Regions from separate parts of the Lysinibacillus sp. FSL M8-0337 genome, predicted to be linked through region 3. Evidence: riboswitches for the same ligand, from Rfam matches in the RefSeq annotation. Region 3 holds a riboswitch; each other region holds the start of a gene.
The links. Region 3 has a riboswitch for lysine ahead of MKY08_RS15945 (aspartate kinase). Riboswitches for the same ligand answer to the same signal wherever they lie in the genome.

Region 1 (5,559 bases), 1.5 Mb from region 3:
TCCAAGAGGGGCCTATAGCTCAGCTGGTTAGAGCGCACGCCTGATAAGCGTGAGGTCGATGGTTCGAGTCCATTTAGGCCCATTATAAAGATATTCCGAAGTAGCTCAGTTGGTAGTAGCACCTGACTGTTAATCAGGTTGTCGCAGGTTCGAGTCCTGCCTTCGGAGCCACGGCCCCTTGGTCAAGCGGTTAAGACACCGCCCTTTCACGGCGGTAACACGGGTTCGAATCCCGTAGGGGTCATCAAGCATGTAGCATATTGTTGCTACATGCTTTTTTGTGTTTTTAAGTATTTAATTATTATCACTAAGGCATTCAGTATTGCGTAAATCATCTAACTTTTAATTTTTCGTTTAAATTTGAACAAAGTATTTCATATATAAAAGATGTATGTTTTCTTACGGATTTTTTCGTGGTGAATTGTATGCTGTTCATCTAATATGGGGATAGATGGAGGAAAACGACATGAATTTACAAGAGATACAACGTTTTTTAGCACTTTATCAATTGGAACAAAATGAGTCGGAACAATGGCTTACAAATAGATTACAGCAAGTTGTCACAGAGGGCGCATATACTCCTACAACGGAAGAGCTTACTTTTGGCGCGAGAGTAGCATGGCGTAATAGTAATAAATGTATTGGGAGATTATTTTGGCAATCACTTCATGTTGAGGATGCACGTGAGGTTTTAGATGAGCATGCTATTTTTGAGAAATTACTTCACCATATTCAATATGCAACAAATGGTGGTAAGATTCGCCCGACTATAACGGTATTTGCCTCTGATAGAGTAAAAATATGGAATCATCAGCTTATACGTTATGCAGGTTATGAAACAGAAGCAGGGATTATTGGTGATCCCCATTCGGTGGCATTTACTAAAGTGTGTGAATCACTTGGTTGGCAGGGAGCAAGAACACCATTTGATGTGCTACCACTTGTGATCCAAGTAGATGGCCGTAAACCGCAATGGTTTCCAATCCCGAGTGGTGATGTATTAGAGGTTGCGATTCGTCACCCTGAACATCCTAAGGTAGGAGAACTAGGAATGAAGTGGTATGCGGTGCCAATTATATCGAGCATGCGCTTTCAAATGGCGGGTATTGACTTTCAGGCAGCCCCCTTTAATGGCTGGTATATGGGGACAGAAATTGGAGCACGGAATTTAGCTGATCATGACCGTTATGATATGTTACCGAAGATAGCAGAAATTTTTAATCTTGATACAACAAAGCAAGCATCTCTTTGGCGTGATCGTGCGCTAGTAGAATTAAATATTGCTGTTCTTCATTCCTTTAAAGAAGATGGCGTAAGTATTGTTGATCATCATACCGCAGCACAGCAATTTAAGCTATTTGAAGAAGCAGAGCACAAGGCAGGGCGCGATTTAACAGGCAACTGGACTTGGTTGATTCCACCATTATCGCCTGCAACGACACATATTTTCCATAAGCCGTATGTAAATGTCTATCATACACCTAATTATTTTTACCAAAAACCCCCATACTAATGATAAAGAGGCAGCTCATTGTAGAAAATGAACTGCCTCTTATTAATTGATATATTCATTTTTAGAAGCTCTAAATGAACAGAAGAAGAGTAGAGCTGTAACGGCAACAAATAGCCACCCAGCGATATTCCAGCCGCCAAATAAATCATGTAAATAGCCAAATAAAATTGGACCGACTGCGGCTAATAAATAACCTAAGGATTGTGCAAAGCCAGATAAATCTGCCGCCTCAAAAGCCGTACGTGTACGTAATGTAAAGAACATCATGGCAAGTGCAAATGAAGCCCCACCTGCTAAGCCAAGCAATATCATCCACAACACAGCAAAACTAGTCCATTCCATCACAACGCCTGTAAAACCAATGATATAAAATGCTGTAAACATTAAAACGAGTGGTCGCTGGGATGTCATTTTGCTAGCGATTATAGGCACAACTAATGCCATGGGCACTTGTGAGATTTGCATGATGGAAAACATCCAACCCGCACGATCCGCGGCTACGCCTTGTGCAATATAAATTTCAGGAATCCAAGCTGCGGTAGTATAAAATAATAACGATTGTAGTCCCATTGCCCCGGTAACTGCCCAAGTAACTGGTGATTTCCACAACGGTATACGCGCTTTTGTAGAGATTACAGTTGATTCGGGCTTATTAAATTTTAATTGGGGTAGCCAAATCACAATTGTTAATATGACTAGCGCTAAAGCAATAGCAAGTGCACCTTGCCAGCCCAGCACTGCATTGGCTATAGGGTAGCTAATACCAGCCCCGATCCCTGCTGTTAAATTCATAGACATTGTAAAAAACGCCATTAGTAAACCAACATGGTATGGAAATTTTAATTTTAGTAGACCTGGAATAAGGACGTTACCGAATGAAATGGCGACACCGATAATCATTGTACCAAATACGAGTAATCCCGTTGTTCCAAGTGAACGTAGGACAATGCCTCCAGCTAATAAAATGGTTGATAAAAATAGTGTTAATTCAAGACCGAGTTTTCTTGCAACGATGGGTGCAAAAGGGGATACAATTGCGAATGCAAGTAATGGGATTGTTGTAAGAAAGCCTGCAAGTACATTGGATATACCAAGATCTTCACGTATAAAGGATATAATTGGCCCTACAACTGTTAAGGGCATACGTAATGTGGATGCAAGGAAAATTACACCGATGACTAACAGTAGGGTTGTTCCCTTCCAGTTAATCTTTTTGCTAGGATAAGTAGATTGTTCGTTCGTTGTCAAAACTAGTACCTCCCTGATAGAACAATTATAATTCGAACCACTATAACACTTTATCACACTATTAAAAATAGTAGAAAATTCATAAAATACGGAACATTAATCGTTTTATTGAAATGTCTATGGTCGTATGTTAAACTAAGACACATCATAAATTTAATAATTATATGCCTCATGTTTGTATTGAGGTAGAGGTCGCGGTATTTATGAGTACGCTAATGGAAATGACAAGCATTAAAGATGTTAGCTGAAAGGAAATATCGCCGAAGTGTGAGGGGACTTGAAAACCTCATGCTGGGGCTGTCTCCGAAAGGAACAGAACTGTCACGTTGGACAACGTGTTGCGCTATCATTTTGAAGAAACAGAGGATTTACTTAGCCATCACAACGTTCGTGTGATGGCATTTTTTTGCCTCTTATAAAAGGAAGGAAGCTTTAACGTGAGTGAGATAAAAGTTAATCAGCTCGGCCATAAAGCACCGAAGCTGAAAAAAGAATTAAAAAGTCGTCATATTACGATGATTTCATTAGGCGGTACTATTGGGACTGGGCTATTTTTAGCAAGTGGTGGCGCTATTGCACAGGCTGGACCAGGTGGTGCACTACTTGCTTACGCATTAATCGGTATAATGGTGTACTTTTTAATGACTAGCTTGGGCGAAATGGCAGCTTATATGCCGTCATCGGGTTCATTTAGTACGTATGCAACAAAATTCGTAGATCCTGCTCTTGGCTTTGCCCTTGGTTGGAACTACTGGTATAACTGGGCGATCACAATTGCAGCAGAAATTGCAGCTGTTTCGCTTATTATGAAGTATTGGTTTCCTGATAGCTCCTCTGCATTATGGACAGTAGTATTTATTATGATTGTACTAACATTCAATTTACTATCTGTTAGAAGCTATGGTGAAAGTGAATATTGGTTTGCCATGATAAAAGTGGCGACTGTTATTGTTTTTATTATTGTCAGCCTATTGATGATTTTTGGTATTTTAGGAGGGCAAGCACCGGTTGGTTTCACGAATTTCTTTATAAGTGATGGTCCATTCCATGGTGGCTTCCTTGCAACATTCGGTATATTTTTAGCAGCTGGTTTCTCGTTCCAAGGAACAGAGTTATTAGGTATTACTGCTGGCGAAACGGATGACCCTGGAAAGAACATTCCAAAGGCTGTAAAATCCGTCTTCTGGCGTATTATTTTATTTTACATTTTAGCGATTGCGGCGATTGGGATGTTGATTCCATTTACGGATGCGCGCTTATTATCTGAAGATATTGCGGTATCTCCATTTACATTAGTATTCGATCGCTTAGGCATTGCTTTTGCTGCCTCATTAATGAATGCTATTATTTTAACTGCAATGTTGTCTGCAGGTAACTCTGGTTTATATGCATCATCACGTATGTTATGGCAATTAGCGGTAGATGGACATGCACCTAAAATTTTCACAAAATTAAGCCGTCGCGGCATTCCAATTTATGCATTACTGCTTACATTGGCAGTAGGCTGTCTAGCATTTTTAGCATCATTTTTTGGTGATGGCGTTGTCTATATGTGGCTTCTAAACGCTTCTGGGATGTCAGGCTTCATTGCATGGCTTGGTATTGCCTTTAGTCATTATCGCTTCCGCCGAGCGTTTGAAGCACAAGGGTTGGATTCAAAATTACTACCATATAAAGCAAAGCTATATCCATTTGGTCCGCTCTTTGCTTTCACCGTATGTATGATTGTAGTCATTGGTCAAAACTATACAGCATTCACTGGTGATTCAATTGACTGGTATGGCGTTCTTGTTTCATATATTGGTATCCCACTCTTTGTTATATTGTGGCTAGGCTATAAAATAAAACATAAAACAAAAATGATTCCACTACAAAAATGTGATTTAAAAGTGGAAAAATAATAATGAGAACTGTCCTAAATGTTAGGGCAGTTTTTATTTTTGTTGAACGCATCTGTCAGCCAATGAACCCCGCAGGAACGGATAATTGTCATAGTAAAAAGTGTTAAAGTGACGCAGTCACTTTAACACTTTTTCGTTTAGTTCAGCCTTATTTTATTAAGCAAATAGCGTTTCCCATAATAGGTAGATATTTAACGCTACGACGATGACAACGACACACCAGCCAAGAATTGTTGTGATACGGTGATTGACGAGGCTACCCATAATGTCCTTTTTACTTGTGAACATCACAAGCGGGATAAGCGCAAAGGCAATACCGAATGACAGGATTACTTGGCTTAACACAAGCGCATAGGTTGCATTGACGCCAGATGCAATAATGACCAGTGGTGGAATCATTGTAATGGCTCTGCGCAAATAGAGAGGAATTCTACGCTGGATAAAGCCCTGCATAACAACATCTCCTGCTAATGTACCGACAGAAGAGCTTGCAAGCCCTGCAATAAGAAGACCAAGACCGAAAGAAACGGCTGCCATAGGGCCAAGTGCATCTCGTAATCCATTATAGGCAATGTCTAAATCCTCAACTACTAATCCTTGCGTATGGAACACCGCTGCTGCAATAATCAGCATGCTCATATTAATCGCCCCAGCAATAATCATTGCAATTACAATATCGATAAACTCGAAACGGAAAATACGTCGCTTTTCATTGTCATTACGACCAATAACGCGATTTTGCGTTAAGGAAGAATGTAAATAGATTGCATGCGGCATAACAGTAGCTCCTAAAATACCTGTTGCAAGTAATAGGGAATCGACTCCATCGAAATGTGGTGTCAGCATTCCGAGTGTTACTTCACCCCAATTAGGTTGAGCTAAAAATGTCTGGAACGC
Region 2 (5,559 bases), 990 kb from region 3:
ATTTACACCACTTCACCATATTTCAGGTGCAAATGCTTCATTTACAGTTCACAACTCTCCATTAACTGAAGCTGGAGTTGTAGGCTTTGAATACGGTTACAATCTAGAAAAAGGCAATGTTTTATCTGTTTGGGAAGCACAATTTGGTGACTTTGCAAATATGGCACAGGTAATGTTTGATAACTTCATTTCAGGTGCGCGTTCTAAATGGGGTCAAAAATCAGGCTTTGTCATCCTTTTACCACATGGTTATGAAGGTCAAGGTCCTGAACACTCATCAAGTCGTATGGAACGTTATTTACAAATGTCAGCAGAAAATAACTGGTTTGTTGCGAACTGCTCAAATGCAGGTAACTACTACCACTTATTACGCCGTCAAGCAGCAATGTTAGAAACAGAGGGTGTACGCCCACTTGTTGTTGTATCACCAAAATCTTTACTTCGTCATCCATTAGCAGCAGCAAGTGCTGAGCAATTAGCAGATGGTTCATTCCAAGAAGTAATTGAGCAACCAGGATTAGGTACAAAAACGGATTCTGTTGAGCGTATTGTATTAGGTACTGGTAAAGTAATGATTGATTTAGCAGACCGCGTAAAAGATGGAGAAGGCTTCGATCACTTACACATTGTGCGTGTAGAACAACTTTACCCATTCCCAACAGCGCAAGTAGCTGATATTATTGCTAAGTATCCAAATGTAAAAGAAATTGCATGGGTGCAAGAAGAACCTAAAAACCAAGGTGCTTGGAATTACGCATTAGAAACATTATATGAGCTATCTGAAGGTAAAAAGCTTCGTTATGTAGGTCGTCCTGCAATGAGCTCAACTTCAGAAGGCGATGCAGATTCTCATAAAGCAGCTCAGTCTGCTGTTATTGAAGAAGCAGTGGCTGAAACGGTTAAAGTTAAATAAACATATCAACATTACTGGAAGCTGGGCTACTTGCCTAAGGCGGTAGCCCTTTTATGTGCATTATGCACGTTAATCAAAGGAGGAAATGAAAGTGGCTGAAATTAAAGTCCCTGAATTAGCAGAATCGATTACAGAAGGTAGTATTGCACAGTGGGTTAAAAAAGTGGGCGACCGCGTTGAAAAAGGTGAATTTATCGTTGAACTTGAAACAGATAAAGTAAACGCTGAAATCATCTCTGAAGAAGCTGGCGTATTAACACAAATTTTAGCTGAAGAAGGCGATACTGTTCTTGTAGGTCAAGTAATCGCAGTTGTTGAAGCTGGCGAAGGTGCAGCACCAGCACCAGCTGCAGCACCAGTTGCAGTAGCTCCAACACCAGCAGCGCCACAAGCAGCAGCTCCAACACCAGCACCAGTTGTAGAAGAAACTTCAGGTGAGCGTGTTATTGCGTCTCCTGCAGCACGTAAACTGGCTCGTGAAAAAGGTATTGACCTTGCAGCTGTATCTCCAGTAGATCCACAAGGCCGTGTACGTGTACAAGATGTTGCAGCTCATGGTACAGCACCAGTGGCAGCACCACAAGCAGCGCCAGCAGCACCAAAAGCAGTAGTAGCTGTTGACGAATCTCGTGTAACAATTGAAAAAATGAGCCGTCGTCGTCAAACAATTGCTAAACGTCTATTAGAAGTGAAGCAATCAACAGCAATGCTTACAACATTCAATGAAGTAGATATGACAAACGTAATGGCATTACGTTCACGTAAAAAAGAACAATTCTTTGAGTCAACTGGCTCTAAGCTTGGTTTCATGTCATTCTTCACTAAAGCAGTAGTGGCTGCTCTTAAAAAATACCCATATGTGAATGCTCAAATCGTTGGCGATGAAATTCACTTAAATAACTTCTTTGATATTGGTGTAGCTGTATCAACTGAAGAAGGTTTAGTAGTACCAGTTGTTCGCGATGCTGATCGTAAAAACTTTGCTGAAATTGAAGATTCAATTGCAGATTTAGCTAAAAAAGCTCGCGATAAAAAATTAGGTATCGCTGATCTTCAAGGTGGTTCATTCACGATTACAAATGGTGGTGTATTCGGTTCATTAATGTCAACACCTATTATGAACGGTACGCAAGCTGCTATTTTAGGAATGCACTCAATTAAAAAACGTCCAGTAGAAGTGAACGGTGAAGTAGAAATTCGTCCTATGATGTACTTAGCACTATCTTATGACCACCGTATTATCGATGGTAAAGATTCTGTAGGCTTCCTTAAAACAGTTAAAGAATTACTTGAAAATCCAGAAGATTTATTACTAAATTCTTAATACGAAAAAAATGTATTAAAGCCCTGCAAACTTAACGGTTTGCAGGGCTTTTTGTTGTCCATGTAAAGGCAGGAATCGTAGGAATTAGGTAAGGTTATAAAGAAATAGTCTGAATTTTGTATTATTAAGTTAGTCTAAAGGCCTTTAAATGTAGAAAGATACTGAATCTTTTGTATGGTCAGCGGTGTTGAACATAATAATTATTTATGAAAAAATATAAAATAATAATTACAATATTTCTACTTTCTTAGATGTAATTTATGGATTTTAGAAGGATAATAACCTAATTTTGTCATTAGTCAGAAAAATGATAAAACTATCTTGACGAATAGACTAGGTTTATAGTAATATCTAAATATCAATTAAATAAACAAACCTCACTGTTAATTATGTGAGGTAGAGGCGCGGTATTTATTAGTCCATTGCTGAGTTAAAGCAAGCGAAGACGTAATGGAGAAGGAAATATCGCCGAAGTATAAAAGGAGCTCGTACTTTTATGCTGGGTCTGCAGTGAATAAGTGCAGGACTGTCCTAGTAAATCTAATTCCAGTTTACTAGGTTGTGCTATCTCAGAATTATGGAAATTATAGTGAGGATTTGGGCAACTGTCAATAAAAGGTAAGACCTAAGTTCAAAACTTAGGTCTTTTTTTGTACAGTTGCTTTATTTTTTTTACAGAAAAGGGGAGTTTTAGATGAAAAGAAAATGGTTGCTATTTATGTTAACGGCAATGACAGCGATTTTGTTAGCAGCTTGTGGTGCTGGAGACAAATCAGAAGACAAAGCATCAGGCGATGCGGCGAAAGAAGAAGCAGGTGGAGAATTCCGTATAGGTATGGAAGCAGGTTATCCTCCATTTAACTGGACACAGCAAGATGATGCAAATGGTGCAGTAAAAATTGCTGATAATGCAGAATATGCAGGCGGCTATGATGTACAAATGGCGAAAAAGATTGCTGAAGGTTTAGGAAAAGAATTAGTTATTGTCAAAATGGAATGGGATGGTTTAGTTCCAGCTCTACAATCCAAAAAAATTGATGCGATTGTAGCCGGAATGTCTCCAACTGAAGAACGTAAACAAACAATTGATTTTACAGAAAACTACTATACTTCTGATTTCGTCATGGTAATTAAAAAAGGTAGTAAATATGAAGATGCAAAATCTATTCAAGATTTTTCAGGTGCAAAAGTGACTTCACAGTTAAATACGTCTAACTACAATGTAATCGATCAAATTAAGGGCGTAGAAAAACAAACAGCAATGGAGAACTTCTCTGCAATGCGTGTCGCTTTAGAAGCAGGCAAAATTGATGGTTATGTAGCAGAGCGTCCAGAAGGTATTTCTGCTGCAGCAGCGAATGACAAATTTACATTTGTATCATTCGAAGAAGGCTTTGATACAGATATTTCAAATACTTCCATTGCAGTTGGTTTACGTAAAGGTGATGCAAGTCTAGATAAAATCAATGAAATCCTAAAAGGTATTTCAGAAGATGATCGCCAAAAAATTATGGAAGAAGCAATTCTTCAACAACCAGCAGCACAGTAATTTAGTTGGGGTTGCGCCAAAATGGAAAATAGTATACTGGAAGTACTTCTAGTATACTATTTTTTGATTTAGAAGTTTGAATCTTACGTAATGCGACAAAGGTCAGCTATCATCAAAGGCAATAGTATGCTTGGAGCATATATGGGGTAGCCTCAATTATTTTCGTTTATATAGAAGGGTGGCACCTTCTGATAAATGTTCATGTCTATGGTGTATTTCACATAATTTGAATAAAGCAACATCATTCAAATGAAGAGATGATTTCGCTAAGGCATATTTGATATCAAGCAACAACGCGTTGTTAGGAGGAACATCATGAGTTTAGATTGGATCATTTCTATTATAGAAAACAACTGGCAAATGTTTTTACGAGGTGCGTATTATACATTACTTATTTCAATTATCAGTACAGTCATTGGTGCATTTATCGGATTTTTTATTGGGATTATGCATACCATTCCAGTACGTAAAAAAGGTATAAAATATTATGTATTAAAATGTTTTAATTTTATACTGACATGCTATGTAGAATTTTTCCGTGGTACACCAATGATTGTACAAGCAATGGTAGTATTTTACGGACTAGATATTGCTTTTGGTATTGATATGCACTTTATTACGGCAGGTATTTTAGTCGTTTCGCTTAATACAGGTGCTTATATGGCAGAAATTGTTCGCGGAGGGATTGTTTCCATTGATAAAGGACAGTACGAAGCTGCTTCTGCCATTGGGATGGGTCATGTGCAAATAATGATGTATGTCGTATTACCACAAGTTGCGCGTAATATTTTACCTGCAACAGGCAACCAATTAATTATGAATATTAAAGATACGGCCGTTTTAAGTGTGATTGGCGTAACAGAACTATTTTTCCAAACGAAATCAATATCAGGTAATAACTTCCGCTATTTCGAATCATTCTTTGTGGCATGTGTGCTGTACTTTATCATGACATTTACGGCATCAAGAATTTTATTATACGTTGAAAAACGCCTTGATGGACCGGATGCTTATCAAAAAGAATTAAAGGAAATTGACTAAGGGGGACGAACAAATGGCAATCATTCAAATAGAGCATTTAAGTAAATCATTTGGACGTAACCAAGTGTTGAAAGATGTGAATTTTAAAGTAGAAAAAGGAGAGGTTGTATGTTTAATCGGTTCATCAGGTTCCGGTAAATCAACACTCTTACGTTGCATTAATTTACTTGAAACGCCAAACGGTGGCGAAATTATTTATAAAGGGGAAAATATTTTAGACGAAAAGCATAATATTAAAGCTTATCGTACCCATTTAGGAATGGTTTTCCAACAGTTTAATTTATTTAACAATCATAATGTGTTAAAAAATTGTACAGTAGGGCAAGTAAAGGTGTTAAAACGTTCAAAAGAAGAAGCAGAGAAAACAGCCTTGAAGTATCTTAAAATCGTTGGCATGGATCAATACGTCAATGCTAAGCCGCGTCAACTTTCTGGTGGTCAAAAGCAGCGTGTAGCGATTGCGCGGGCATTATCGATGAATCCAGATGTGATGCTATTTGATGAACCGACATCTGCGCTAGATCCAGAAATGGTCGGGGAAGTCTTAAAAGTTATGCGAGAGTTAGCGGATTCTGGAAATACGATGTTAATCGTAACACATGAAATGGAGTTTGCGAAGGAAGTTGCAGATCGTGTTGTATTTATGGATAAAGGGGTAATTGTGGAAGAGGGACCACCATCGAAGGTGCTAGTAAACCCAGAACATGAACGTACAAAAGAGTTTTTAAAACG
Region 3 (5,559 bases):
GAATTAGTAGACAAAACTGTTGGTTTCCAACCAAAAGAAGCATTAGAAGCTTTCATCGCAAAACATGCTTAATTCGTAAAAAAAGAGCTGAGCCATCTTTAGATGTGCTCGGCTTTTTTTCGTTATATAATAAAAGAGAAGCACCGTTAAATGTTGATATTTGATATCCGTTTAGGCATCGCAAATGGCGCTTTTATTTAGCATCAAAAAAAGGGGGGCAGGTAGGCGATGAATGATTTAATTAAACGAAAGCTTGATATTTTACCAGATCAGCCTGGCTGCTATTTGATGAAAGATCGACAAGGGACAATTATTTATGTAGGTAAGGCAAAGGTGCTAAAAAATCGAGTGCGCTCCTATTTTACAGGAACACACGAAGGCAAAACACAACGCCTTGTTGGCGAAATTGAAGATTTTGAGTATATTGTGACTTCATCAAATTTGGAGGCACTTATTTTAGAGTTGAACCTTATAAAGCTACACGATCCTAAATACAATATCATGCTTACAGATGATAAAACGTATCCGTATTTGAAAATTACGAACGAGAAATATCCACGACTTATTACAACACGTAAAGTAAAAAAAGATAAGGCGAAATATTTTGGCCCTTATCCAAATGCTTATGCAGCAAGTGAGACGAAAAAGCTGCTGGATAGACTATATCCACTGCGAAAATGTGTGCAATTACCAGCCAAGGTTTGCTTGTACTATCATATGGGACAGTGTTTAGCTCCGTGTGTAAAGGATATTGATGCTCACATCTATCACGATATGATTGAAGATATGACGAAGTTCTTAAATGGCGGTGTTGAGACAGTAAAAAAAGAACTGGAGGACAAGATGCTAGTTGCTGCAGAGCAACTAGAATTTGAGCGCGCGAAGGAGTTCCGCGATCAAATTGCACATATTGAGACGGTTATGCAAAAACAAAAAATCGTGTCTAGTGATACGACCAACCGTGATGTCTTTGGTTATGCAGTTGAAAAAGGTTGGATGTGTGTGCAAGTGTTTTTCGTTCGTCAAGGCAAGTTAATTGAAAGGGATGTCTCCATTTTCCCAATTTATCAGGACGTGGAGGAAGAATTTTTAACGTTTGTCGGACGCTTTTATGAAAAGCTAGAGCATATTAAACCGAAAGAAATTTTCATTCCACAGGCTATTGATGCGGCAATTTTAACCGAATTATTAGGGGTTAAAGTACTGACACCCAAGCGAGGGCAAAAGAAAGAGCTAGTTGATTTGGCTATGAAAAATGCGGAAATTGCTGTGGCAGCTAAATTCCAATTGATTGAACGACAAGAAGAACGTACAATTGGCGCATGCGAAGCACTAGGCGAAGCAATGGGCATTTCAGCACCACTGCGCATTGAAGCATTCGATAATAGTCATATGCATGGTACGGATGCAGTATCAGCAATGGTTGTTTTTATTGATGGTAAACCGGCAAAGAAAGAATATCGTAAATACAAAACACGAACAGCCGCAAAACATGACGATTACGGGGCAATGCAGGAAGTGATACGACGCCGTTACACGAGGGTATTAAAAGAAGGCTTGCCATTGCCCGATTTAGTGCTAATAGATGGCGGTAAAGGACAGATGGAAGTGGCACGAGAAGTGTTGGAAGATGAACTTGGTCTTGTTATTCCGATCGCTGGTTTAGCAAAAGATGATAAGCATAATACATCTCAGCTCTTATTCGGAGATCCGCCTGATGTTGTCGCATTAAAACGAACGAGTGATGGCTTTTATTTACTTCAACGTATTCAGGATGAAGTGCACCGTTTTGCTATTACATTCCTACGTCAACAGCATGAAAAAAATGCTATTCAATCTGTACTCGATGGCATTGAAGGTGTTGGACCGAAACGAAAGCAACAGCTATTGAAGCATTTTGGCTCAGTTAAAAAGATTCGTGAGGCGAGTGAGCTTGCCCTTCAAGAAGCAGGAATGCCTGCAAACTTAGCGAACATTATTTACACTTATTTTCAGCAGCAGACGTTGTCAAAGGATTAGACATATGCTAATGTTGGAATAGAACATGGCAATGGTAATACCATTATGTTCTAACGATCCTTGTATGAACGATTGTGCAGTAAAGCATAATAACGCAGCATTTTCATAAAAGGAAAAAATTACATTTCACTATTTTAAGTGATGATAGAGGTGCAAGGTTCAATAGTAGCACATCGAAGGATGGACAAATCCAGTGATGATGTGTGAAAGGGGAGCTTGCCGAAGTGAAGTATCGTTGTTCCGATACTTTGCTGGTTTTGCATTTAACAGATGTAGGACTGTCGAATCTTGACGTTTCGGAGAGCTATCACACATGCGCAAGCTATTTTATTGTACATGTTGCAGGCAGCTTTCACGTTATGTGAAGGCTGCCTTTTTGCTGTTCTAGAAACGAATCTAAAAAAGGAGAATGATGAAAATGGCAAGTATTGTATTGAAATTTGGTGGACCTGCAATCGCCTCAACAGAGCGGATTCAGGAGGTCGCTAAAATTGCAATGGCAAAAAAAGAGCGTGGCTATGATGTAGTAGTAGTGACAGCAGCGATGGGACGTACAGCTAAAGACTTAACGAAAATGGTACGTGCATTATCAGATGATGCCTCTAAACGTGAGATGGATGTACTGTTATCGACGAGCTCACAACTATCAAGTGCACTATTTGCAATCGCTTTGCAAGAGGCCGGTTATGATGCAGTGTCATTAACTGGCTGGCAAGCTGGTGTGCAGACAGATGCAAAACATTTTAATGCACGTATTGATCAAATCGATGTTCGTCGCATGCAAGGGCATATGACGCAAGGACAAATTGTTGTCGTTGCTGGGGAACAAGGGATAAATGCTGCCAACAATATTACAACACTTGGTAAGGGTGGAGCGGAAACGACAGCAGTAGCCATTGCAGCAGCATTAGATGCGGAGCGTGTTGAGATTTATACAAATGTCGATGGTGTCTATACAGCTGATCCAAGTCATATTGAAAAAGCGAGAAAGTTACAGGAGATTTCCTATGATGAAATGTTGGAACTTTCGCATTTAGGGTCACATATTCTACATCCACGTGCAGTGGAGTTGGCAAAAAAATTCCAAATACCGGTGATTATTCGTTCAAGTGTAGTGGATACAGTCGGTACTTTATTGAAGGAGGAAGTTGAAATGGAGAAAAATTTAATTGTACGTGGTGTTGCTTTCGAAGCAGATATTATTCGTCTAACAATTGGCTATGATACATATTCTACTGCTTCGTTAGCAGATATGTTTGCGATACTGGCAGAAAACCGCATTAATGTTGATATTATTGTTCAAGCTATTATTGAAGGTGTGAAACCATCTGTATCCTTTACCATTTTAAAAGAGGAATTCGCTGAAGCTTTACGTGTGTTAGAAAATAGTAAATTGTCGCTTGGTTTTAGCTTTGCTGATTTTGAGATTGGCTTAGCGAAAGTTTCGATTATTGGATCTGGGATGGCATCGAATCCTGGAGTAGCTGCCAGAATGTTTGATCGCTTACGTCGAGAGGATATTCCAGTAAAAATGGTGAGTACGTCGGAAATTAAAGTCTCTGTTGTTGTACCGCAAGACGAAATGATTCGTGCTGCCAATGCATTACACGAGGAGTTTAATTTAGAAGAAGAGATTCACAAACAGTAACTACTATATAAAAATGATAAAAGGCATCAAGAGTAACATCTTGTTGCCTTTTGTCTACACGCATAAGGTTTGCTTTTCTACCAAAAAAATCCTTTAGACTTTTATTCATTTGTTATTGTATTCATAATGCGTTCTTTAACATCCCATTTGATTGTAAACGTGACAAGCTGTTGTTTTTCACGCTTCTCATCATAACATTCAGTCAAGTAACCTTTTACTTGCTGAATTTGTTCAGCAATAAAGCCTGCTTCAAGTCTAAAGCTACGATTTTGAATTTGTAAAAGGGTTGGTTCATTCACTAAATGGAAAATACGTCCATCTTTAGACTCCTTTGTCAATACTAGAGTACCCCAGCACGCATCTGCGAAAAATGCGATAAGTTCATCTTGACTTTTACAAGGAAACTTCCGCGCAAGCTCCTTGCCAGCCCAATATAGTACGTCATCCTCATGTTTACCGAGTATTGAAGATAGGACATGATCACGAATTAACTCATATCCAAATGATGAGATAGTATTAGATGGATTATTTAACATAGAAATCCTTCTTTCTTAGAATTTTCTTATAATTTAGCACCAATAAAGTAATGATAGATTTTTCGAGAAGAAACGACACGTTATGTACTAGATTACTTCTTTAATAAGGTCTAGCAAAAACTCTATGTTACCTTGACGCTCGTAGCTCTTGAGAGTACAATAAACATGTCATAATATTGTACCATGATGAAATACACAGTCAATGGAGTATCATTTACAAAATGATGACTTCTTTTGTTGTGCTATTTTAAGTACTAAGGGGGGTAACAGTCTTGTCGAAAGATCGAGAGTTTTTATGGCGTCGCTTACATTCTCTACTTGGGATCATTCCAGTAGGTCTGTTTTTAACGATGCACCTATTCATTAACTTTACAGCAACAGGCGGAGCAGAAAGTTACAATGATGCTACCGCAGTAATGGAAAAAATTCCATTTCTTATCCTAGTTGAGTGGATTGTCATCTACATTCCATTAATGTTCCACGCATTTTATGGTGTGTTCATTGCATTCACAGCTACACCAAATACAGGGCGTTTCAGCACATACCGTAACTGGATGTTCTCATTACAACGCTTCACAGGTGTATTTTTAGTAATTTTCATTGCATGGCATATTTTCCAAACTCGTATTCAAAAAGCGCTTGGTACACACGTTGATTACGACATGATGGCAAATATCGTTGCAAATCCATTTATGCTTGGATTCTACATTGTTGGTATTTTATCAGCAACTTTCCACTTAACAAATGGTTTGTGGTCATTCTTAGTAAGCTGGGGTATTACACAATCACCACAGTCTCAAAAGATTGCTACTTATGTAACAAACGTTCTTTTCGTAATTCTAAGTGTAGTTGGTGTGGCTGCTATTTTAGCTTTCGTATAATTCAATAGAAGCTACTATAAGAGTACATGCAATCATTGCAATTTTTTAAGAGGAGTGAGAAATAATCATGGCGAAAAGCAAAATAATTGTTGTCGGCGGCGGTTTAGCTGGTCTGATGGCAACGATTAAAGCAGCTGAAGTTGGTACTGAAGTTGATTTATTCTCATTAGTTCCTGTAAAACGCTCACACTCTGTATGTGCGCAAGGCGGAATTAATGGTGCCGTAAATACAAAAGGTGAAGGGGATTCTCCTTGGATTCACTTTGATGATACAGTATATGGTGGGGATTTCTTAGCGAACCAACCACCAGTTAAAGGTATGTGTGATGCTGCCCCTGGTATTATTCACTTAATGGACCGTATGGGTGTAATGTTCAACCGTACACCAGAAGGTTTACTTGATTTCCGCCGTTTCGGTGGTACGTTAATGCACCGTACAGCATTCTCAGGTGCTACAACTGGTCAGCAATTACTA

Region 1: another riboswitch for lysine. It lies ahead of MKY08_RS01120 (amino acid permease); the one in region 3 lies ahead of MKY08_RS15945 (aspartate kinase).
Region 2: another riboswitch for lysine. It lies ahead of MKY08_RS10920 (transporter substrate-binding domain-containing protein); the one in region 3 lies ahead of MKY08_RS15945 (aspartate kinase).

Annotation. Positions count from the first base shown of each region.
Region 1 covers NZ_CP151996.1:227,374-232,932, forward strand. Annotated here, with positions in the region: tRNA gene MKY08_RS01090 (tRNA-Gly) at 1-4, shown strand, start outside; tRNA gene MKY08_RS01095 (tRNA-Ile) at 9-82, shown strand; tRNA gene MKY08_RS01100 (tRNA-Asn) at 95-171, shown strand; tRNA gene MKY08_RS01105 (tRNA-Glu) at 173-244, shown strand; gene MKY08_RS01110 (nitric oxide synthase oxygenase) at 467-1,513, shown strand; gene MKY08_RS01115 (MFS transporter) at 1,556-2,761, opposite strand; lysine riboswitch at 2,940-3,115, shown strand; gene MKY08_RS01120 (amino acid permease) at 3,199-4,662, shown strand; gene MKY08_RS01125 (Nramp family divalent metal transporter) at 4,819-5,559, opposite strand, start outside.
Region 2 covers NZ_CP151996.1:2,297,571-2,303,129, reverse strand. Annotated here, with positions in the region: gene MKY08_RS10930 (2-oxoglutarate dehydrogenase E1 component) at 1-913, shown strand, start outside; gene odhB (2-oxoglutarate dehydrogenase complex dihydrolipoyllysine-residue succinyltransferase) at 1,005-2,237, shown strand; lysine riboswitch at 2,627-2,812, shown strand; gene MKY08_RS10920 (transporter substrate-binding domain-containing protein) at 2,932-3,786, shown strand; gene MKY08_RS10915 (amino acid ABC transporter permease) at 4,102-4,827, shown strand; gene MKY08_RS10910 (amino acid ABC transporter ATP-binding protein) at 4,841-5,559, shown strand, end outside.
Region 3 covers NZ_CP151996.1:3,288,913-3,294,471, reverse strand. Annotated here, with positions in the region: gene trxA (thioredoxin) at 1-72, shown strand, start outside; gene uvrC (excinuclease ABC subunit UvrC) at 229-2,019, shown strand; lysine riboswitch at 2,157-2,334, shown strand; gene MKY08_RS15945 (aspartate kinase) at 2,438-3,667, shown strand; gene MKY08_RS15940 (YslB family protein) at 3,769-4,203, opposite strand; gene MKY08_RS15935 (succinate dehydrogenase cytochrome b558 subunit) at 4,476-5,084, shown strand; gene sdhA (succinate dehydrogenase flavoprotein subunit) at 5,152-5,559, shown strand, end outside.